Thalassospira sp. TSL5-1: one gene and its partner. The protein of the gene in region 2 binds, or shares a complex with, the protein of the main gene of each other region. Links are inferred from orthologs where the notes say so. Each region holds a gene or a part of one and is shown on either strand. Other genes may lie near its edges.

Evidence for each region. The genes of interacting proteins can lie anywhere in the genome.
Region 1: rpmE (region 2) and rpmH share a complex: the UniProt entries of both Escherichia coli proteins name them as parts of the 50S ribosomal subunit. The link is inferred for Thalassospira sp. TSL5-1 from one-to-one orthologs.

The regions. Positions count from the first base shown.
Region 1 is NZ_KV880637.1:361,617-364,846, reverse strand. The notes cover bases 1-2,828. They hold rpmH (50S ribosomal protein L34), read right to left. Parts: upstream 1,568-2,828; coding sequence 1,433-1,567; downstream 1-1,432. Other genes in these bases: LF95_RS01710 (helicase-related protein), read right to left, coding at 2,495-2,828; LF95_RS01720 (RNA-binding S4 domain-containing protein), read right to left, coding at 1,851-2,261; rnpA (ribonuclease P protein component), read right to left, coding at 970-1,428; yidD (membrane protein insertion efficiency factor YidD), read right to left, coding at 683-952; yidC (membrane protein insertase YidC), read right to left, coding at 1-630. Outside these bases: more of LF95_RS01710, read right to left, coding at 2,829-3,230.
Region 2 is NZ_KV880638.1:1,594,201-1,598,556, forward strand. What follows is about bases 766-3,750. They hold rpmE (50S ribosomal protein L31), read right to left. Parts: upstream 2,380-3,750; coding sequence 2,152-2,379; downstream 766-2,151. Other genes in these bases: LF95_RS16885 (adenylate/guanylate cyclase domain-containing protein), read right to left, coding at 766-1,924; cyaY (iron donor protein CyaY), read left to right, coding at 2,604-2,936; LF95_RS16900 (ABC transporter transmembrane domain-containing protein), read left to right, coding at 2,987-3,750. Also shown: LF95_RS16880 (DUF1465 family protein), read left to right, coding at 1-69; more of LF95_RS16885, read right to left, coding at 182-765; more of LF95_RS16900, read left to right, coding at 3,751-4,356.

The sequences.
Region 1 (3,230 bases), on a different replicon or contig from region 2:
GGGGTAAAGCGAAACCGATTTGCCACTATTGTTCGTCACCGACTGCTTGACCGAAAACATATAGTTGTCATCGATCGAGATGGTCCGCTTGAAGATGAGGCCCTGGCCGTTATCCCAGGTCAGGGTAACGGGCTTTTCCGGGCTCAGCGTTTCGCTATCAGCCTGCCAGCGGGTGTCATTCCCCGGCAGGGCGAGCTTTTCACCCTCGCCTGCGACCCAGCCAAATTCGCCAAAATAGGCTTCATTCGACCCGGCCGGGTTCAGAACATGAATAAGTGGGCTTTTGGGGTCTTCGGTTTCCCGATAATCCTGCAACTGGATATCGTCAATCAGGCCACCAACCAGACGAATGGAGCCCTTCACACGCGGCGTATCAATTGCGATGCGCGGCGAAGTTGACAGGGCTTCGCTGCGGTTCGCAACCGGTGCAGCGGCGGACCCACCGGGGGCCGACGGTGCAGCACTCGACGTGGAAGGCTGCGGCGCCGTGGATTTATTGACATCCAATTGCTCGCGCACCTGCGCCTCGCGAACCTGGGGATCAGGTTTGTGAGGGAAAAGGAATTGGAACCCGACCAGGATTACGACCGATACTGCAATCGCAATCCAGAGGTTACGTTGTTCGTTCATCGCCTCTTTCCGCTTTCGTCCGGCGGCCACGCGGCCTGACCGGCTGTTTATTCTATCTATATGACGAAAGCGCCGAGGACCGAGGGTCTCTGTCCGGCGGCGCCTTTTTATGTTCGCAACCACAATCGGGAACGGGGTCATAACCATGCCCCCCCCACGGGTGACAGCGCATGATCCGTTTAAACCCGATCCAGCCGCCTTTCAATGCCCCATGTTTCGCCAAAGCCTCCATCATGTAGGCCGAGCAGGTTGGCTGGTAACGACATTGCCATCCAACATAGGGAGATAAAAAAAGCTGATACCCGCGAACGGCGAGTTGCATGAGGCGCGCAAGAGGACTCATTTTACCGACCCTCCCGCCTGACGCTTTCCCCCTTTTGCCTTTCCCCGGCCCCGAGAAGGGCGCGATCGGTCAGCAGAGGATGGCTTGGCGTCAGGTATACGCCGCAAGGCAGTTCTCATGTCCTCGACCAGGGCATCAAAAGGCCGCTCGATGGTTTGCTGCCGTCCAATCACGACATAATCCCATCCAGACAAAGCCATATCAGGTGCCAACAGGTCGGCGACAGCACGCAAACGCCGCCGAACGCGATTGCGTACGACGGCCTTGCCCACCTTTTTGGTGACGGTAAAACCGATTCGGGCGAAACGGTCTTCTCCGGCGCTTTGGTCTTCTGGCTGGATCCCGGGGCGCGGTGCACCTTGCAGGATCAAACCATCTGTAACCCATTTACGGCGGGTCCCGGCGACACGGAGAAAATCCGCACGCTTTTTCAGGCGTTCCACCGTAACGGTCACAAGATTAGGCCGACAGACGCTTGCGGCCCTTGGCGCGGCGTGCGGTAATCACGCGGCGGCCACCGACGGTCGCGTTGCGGGAACGGAAGCCATGGCGGCGTTTCCGGACGAGTTTGCTGGGCTGGTAGGTGCGTTTCACTGCACATACTCCGTTCTAATGAAGGTAATCCAATAAAATTCGAGGTCCGCTGTATAGGGCTTCCCACTTGCGCTGTCAATCACGCCACCGCCATTTAGGTCGTTTTTCGCCGAAATCCGGCAATGGCGGCGGGTTTTGTCACACGCGGCATCAAATTGGAACGCAAGGTCGCAGTGGATAAGCGGCGATGCCCACAAAGTCAACGCCCTTTCGTCAATCACAAGGCGGCATTTTACCGAATCGCCCTCTCCAAGCCCGACGGCAAAAAAGACGACCAGCGGAGTCAATCCGGGCCAACATCGCCACGTAAACGGTCCAGCGCGCGCCTTTCAGCCTTGGTGGGGCGCCCGCTACCTGTTTCGCGCACCGCCACGTCAGCCGTGCGAATATCGGCATTGGCATCGGCTTTTTTAATGCGGGGTGGCGAATGGTCCTGATAAAGAGCCTGGGCCTCTGGCGCCGGGCCACGGCGGGTCCCCACCGCCACAATCTCGACAATGCGAATATACGGCCCCTGAAAAAACTGGAGTCGGTCGCCCTGCCCCACCGCAACACTGGCTTTGGAAACAGTTGCTCCATTCAGCACGATATGCCCGCCCTGGCAGGCTTTGCTGGCAAGCGAGCGTGTTTTGAAAAAACGCGCATACCACAACCATTTATCAATGCGGATTTTTCCGCCTTCCTGATCAGACATCAGCTTCTAGACCGTATTTCTTTTCATATAATTCTTCTTCCCCACATCATTTGTGGTCCAGCAAACAAAAAATCCGTAGGCCGTAATGATTTTACGGTCAAGGATTTCGACCAGGCATGATGACAAAAGAAAATACCCCAAAAGGCCCAACGCCTTTTGCGCCTCAAAAACACGTTCGGCCTGCTGCGTTTCCACAGCAGGCCGAAAAGCGGATCATGAATGACTGACAGGAATTACCCTTTGGCAGCCAGCATTTCCTTCAATTTGGCGAAGGGAGAATCTTCGTTGATCTGATTGTTCTTGGCAGCCGATTGTGGTTTGCCACCAGAACGCGGACCATTGCCCTTCGGACCCGATTTCGGCCCCCCCTTGGCATGGCGCGGACCACCCTTCTGACCACCACGATTGCCAGCACCACGACCTTCACCAGCAGCAGCCTGCTGGTTATGACGCGGACCACGGGCATTCTGACCGGCGTTATGCCGTTTACGACGATCAACACGAACGAAGAATTTAACGTCTTCATATTCGTCTTCACCGCTTGCGGCTGCATCAGCCGATTCGGTCACTTCCGCAGCGGCATCAGCCGGTGCTTCCACTGCACTTGCCGTCTCAGCCGCAACCGGTGTTTCGGTTACAGCTACAGCATCCGAGTCGCCCCCAACCGCAACGTCAGCATTTTCAGCCGTTTCATCGCTTTTGGCATTTTCGGCACTGTCCGCAGCCTCGGCAGCAGGTGCTGCAGCGACAGCAGGTACCTTTTTAACCTTCACAATCTCGGCACGCCAGCCAAGGGCTGTAAAGACGCCCTCGGCCTGTTCAACCGTGCAGCCCAAAAGCGAGAGCAGATCGGGGTCAGGGCGAACCTTGCCATCGTTTTCACGGGCTTTCTGGCGCAACAGGGCGGCAAAACGCTCCAGCATGTCAACACGGGCCGCAAGCGGACCAACCGGCATATAGCCAGCGGCC
Region 2 (4,356 bases):
CATTCCCTGTATATGCGCACCGCCCGTATGGAGCTTCAGGTAGCGGCACGTCACCGCTCCGAGGAGTGATCAGGCAGCGCATTCTTTGTCCTGGTTTTTTGAAAGTCGGGTTTTCTGAAATTGGTTTTTCAGGGGCGGCTCGTCTTCGGCTCAAGGCTGCCTACTTTCGGCTCAAGGCTGTCTACTTTCGGCTCAAGGCTGCAAAAATCTCGATCGGTGCGCTAAATCCTTTCAGTTCCCGGGTTCCCAGCGATTTGAAACGCGCCCTTTTTCCGGCATAGGTTTCCTTTACCGCCGGTGATACCAGGATTTCATCACCACTTGCTGCGGCGCATACCCGTGCGGCGAGTTGCACAACCGTGCCAAACAGATCGTTTTCCTCGGTAATGGCCTCGCCCGCATTAATGCCGATGCGCACATGAAATTCCCCATCACCACGGGCATTGTGGTTTGCCATTTGCCGCTGAATTTCCAGCGCCCCTTCAACGGCAGTATTGGAGGATGGAAATACGGCCATGATCCCATCCCCCATATGTTTGACCTCTTTGCCGTAATTGTTCAGCAAAGCGGAGCGCACGATGTTGTTATGAACATGAATGATCTCCTGGGCGCCGACATCGCCCAGTTCCTGGGTTAACTGGGTAGAATTGACAATATCGGTAAACATCAGGGCATGAATTTTCTTGCCGCCTTTGGTTGGCTCGGATGATGGTTTTTCCGACCAGGAATCCAGGGCACGCGCAACAGACCGCGCAAGGCTTTTTTCGTCCTTGATGTAATCAAGCATCGAGTCACGACCCGCGCCATACATGTCGTTATATTTGGGTTCCAGCAGATACTGCTCCAGGCTGGCGCAAAAGGTGTCGGACATTTTGCCCTTGGCTCCAAGGGCAGCAACGCAGTCTTTCAGGATGTTACGGCCCTGCTCACGCGGCAATTCATTGCGTTCCGCACAGGCATCACACGCACCCGCAACATACAGATTGACGCCAAATTTGTGATAGGCATCCAGTTTCGGTAGCGTTTTGCCAATCGCAACAACCGACCCGGCCATGAAATCCCGCATGGTTTGACGTGTTGCCTGTAAGGCCGGGGTTTGCGCCACCGGTTCTGGGGGAAGGTTGGCATCGTCGTCGTTTTTGTAATTATCTTCGGAGCGCGAAGGCGTCGCATCATCTGGTGTTTCGTCCAGAAGCGAGCGGTTTTCTTCCAGGCTGCGGCGCAAGGCTGCCGCGCGGGCCTGGCGCATTTGCTCTTCACTGGGCCCCGTCGGGATGGGGCGTTGGGGCGTGTCGGTGCTGTTGTCGTTCTTGCTGCTTTTTTTGTCTTTGGTGCGGAAATTGCGCGTCAAGGCCATCATCATCGGGGTGACGGATACGATAAATCCCAGGATGAAGGCAAAAAAGTTCGCCTTTTCAAACACCCCTTGGCTCACATGAACGCCCATACCAGGCAGATATTCCAGCAATCGTGCCGTTCCAATCATCACGGCCAGGCCAATGGCAATGGCACCGCAAAAGGCCAGCATCAATTTAAGGATCAGGCCGACAATGCCGACATCTTTCTTTTTGTGCTTTTTTTCGGTTTTCTGTTTGGGGGCAGGGGGCGTGCCGCTAGCAGGAGCCTCGGCCTCGGCAACATGCTCAATGGCATTGGCTGTGCGGGCGGCAGCCATTTTTTCCCGGCTTTCCGTATCCCGCGTTTGATAGACGACATATTCGTCAGCGCTATTGGTTTCGCTATTGTAAACTTCGCGAATCAGCTTGACGGCCATGACATGGGATTCGCGCTCAAGCTGATGGGTTTCTTCCTCGGCGGTTTGCTTTTGCGCACCGCTATAATGGGCGTGGATCACCCATTTTCCCGACCGGTCCTTGATGTAGATTTCATAGCTGATCTGCTTGCGCGTGATCACCTGGTTCATCCTTCGCGCCCCCGCGAAAACCGCATGTAAATCATGTCGGCCGCTTTGATCATTCTGTCCCCGGTGTGATTATGGCAAGAAACCGTCGCTCATACCATAGCCTGATTAAGGCATATGAGGGATGCACAGTCATATATAAAGGGGCATAGACAAAGAAAAACGCCCGCTGCATCGTCTTGATGCGGCGGGCGATAATCCCAAAAATCGCAGAATTGCGATTTGTGTTCTTAGTTGTTACCGATATTGAAACCAGCGAAACGCTTTTTGAACTTGGCAAGCTGCCCACCGCTGTCAAGAAGACGATGAACACCAGTCCAAGCCGGATGGCTCTTCGGATCGATGTCAAGCTTCATGACGTCGCCCGGTTTACCCCAGGTCGACTTAGTGGTGTAGGTGCTGCCGTCCGTCATCTGAACGGTGATTTCATGGTAATCGGGATGGATGTCTTGTTTCATCGCCTATCACTCCGGAATTTGAAGCGCGGTGTATAAGGGAAAAAATCAGCTTACGCAACCCCTGTGACCGGAAATATCTCAGATATGGCAAAACGAATATTTTCCCGCCCCAGTTTGATGAAGGTTACTTGCGTGACTGCCCTTATATAGTATGGTGCGCCAGCAGACCGAAACGATCACGGGCAGGGCCCAAAGCCCGCCCGCCTGACAGACGGAGTTTGATTGTGGCCCTTGAAGAAACCCTTTTTCATCGCCTTGCGGACGAGACCATTGAAAATATCTCTGATGTGATTGACGATGCCGTCGGCGACAAGATTGACGTTGACCTCGAAGCCGGTATTCTGACCATCGAACTCGATTCGGGCGAACAGTTCATTATCAATAAGCATGCCCTTAACCGTCAGATCTGGATGTCGTCACCCGTCAGTGGTGCGAGCCATTACGATTATGACGAGGATACCGAAAGCTGGCGCTCCACCCGGGGGGCCACGACCTTGCACGAACAACTTGCTACCGATCTTGCTGTTAAGACCGGTCACAAGATCGCGCTGGACTAAATCCTTGGTCTGGCGTTTTCCTGTCGATATTATAGAACTGGAATATTGCCGTGGCGACCTCTCCGCGAAAGTCTCCCCGCCTCGAAGATCGAGATCGGAGCCGCGATCTCTCTTCTTTGCGGGCTATCCTGCCTTTTATCAAACCCTATAAATTACAGATCGCCGGTGCGGCCCTTGCCCTTGTTGTGGCATCGGGCACCGTGCTTGCTCTGGGGAATGGTTTGCGTTTCCTGGTAGATAGGGGCTTTGCTGATGGTGATGGCGGTCTGCTTGACCAGGCGCTGTTTGTGCTGTTCGGGTTTACTATCCTGATGGCGCTTGCCAGCTATTCGCGCTTTTATCTGGTGTCCTGGATTGGCGAGCGTGTCGTGGCAGATATTCGTCGCGCTGTTTATGCCCACATTATCCGTCTTGATCCTGGCTTTTTTGAAGTCACCCGCACCGGCGAGGTGTTGTCACGCCTGACAACCGACACTTCTCTGTTGCAGGTGGTGATCGGATCAAGCGTATCGATTGCGCTGCGCAATATCCTGATGTTTGTTGGTGGCCTGGCCATGCTGGCCATCACCAGCCCCAAACTGACGGCGCTTGTTCTGCTGGTGGTGCCGCTTGTGGTGGTGCCGATCATATTTTACGGTCGCAAGGTCCGTCGCCTCTCGCGCGACTCCCAGGATCGCATTGCCGATGTCAGTGCCTTTTCCGAAGAATCGATCAATGCGCTGCGCACGGTGCAGGCCTACACGCATGAAGAAATCGAGACTGGCCGATTTGCCACCCATGTTGAAGGGGCATTCAAAACCTCGGTTTCGCGCATTTCGGCCCGGGCGCTGCTGACGGCCATCGTCATTATCATGGTTTTTGGTGCCGTTGGTGTCATCCTCTGGATCGGCGGCCACGATGTTCTAAGCGGCGCGATCTCGGCAGGCGAATTGTCAGCCTTTGTCTTTTATGCCGTTGTCGTGGCGGGGTCTGTTGGCGCCATTAGCGAGGTTATTGGCGATCTGCAGCGTGCGGCTGGTGCGGCTGAACGCCTGGTGGCTCTGCTTGAAACCCGCCCGACCATTGCCGCTCCGGTCAATGCTTTGGCTATGCCGGCTGCCCATCAGGGCAATGTGACATTTGAAAATGTCACATTTCACTATCCGGCCCGGCCGGACCGTTCCGCCCTTACCGGTTTTTCGCTCGATGTTAAGGCGGGCGAAACGGTGGCGCTGGTTGGTCCCTCGGGGGCGGGGAAAACCACGGTCTTTCAGTTGTTGTTGCGGTTCTACGATCCGGCATCGGGTACGATTTCGGTGGATGGTGTCGATATTCGCAAGGCGGACCCGATTGCCGTGCGCGAACGTTTGGGCCTTGTCGCCCAGGACCCGGTGATTTTTGCCGCCAATGCCTGGGATAACATCCGTTATGGCCGCCCAGA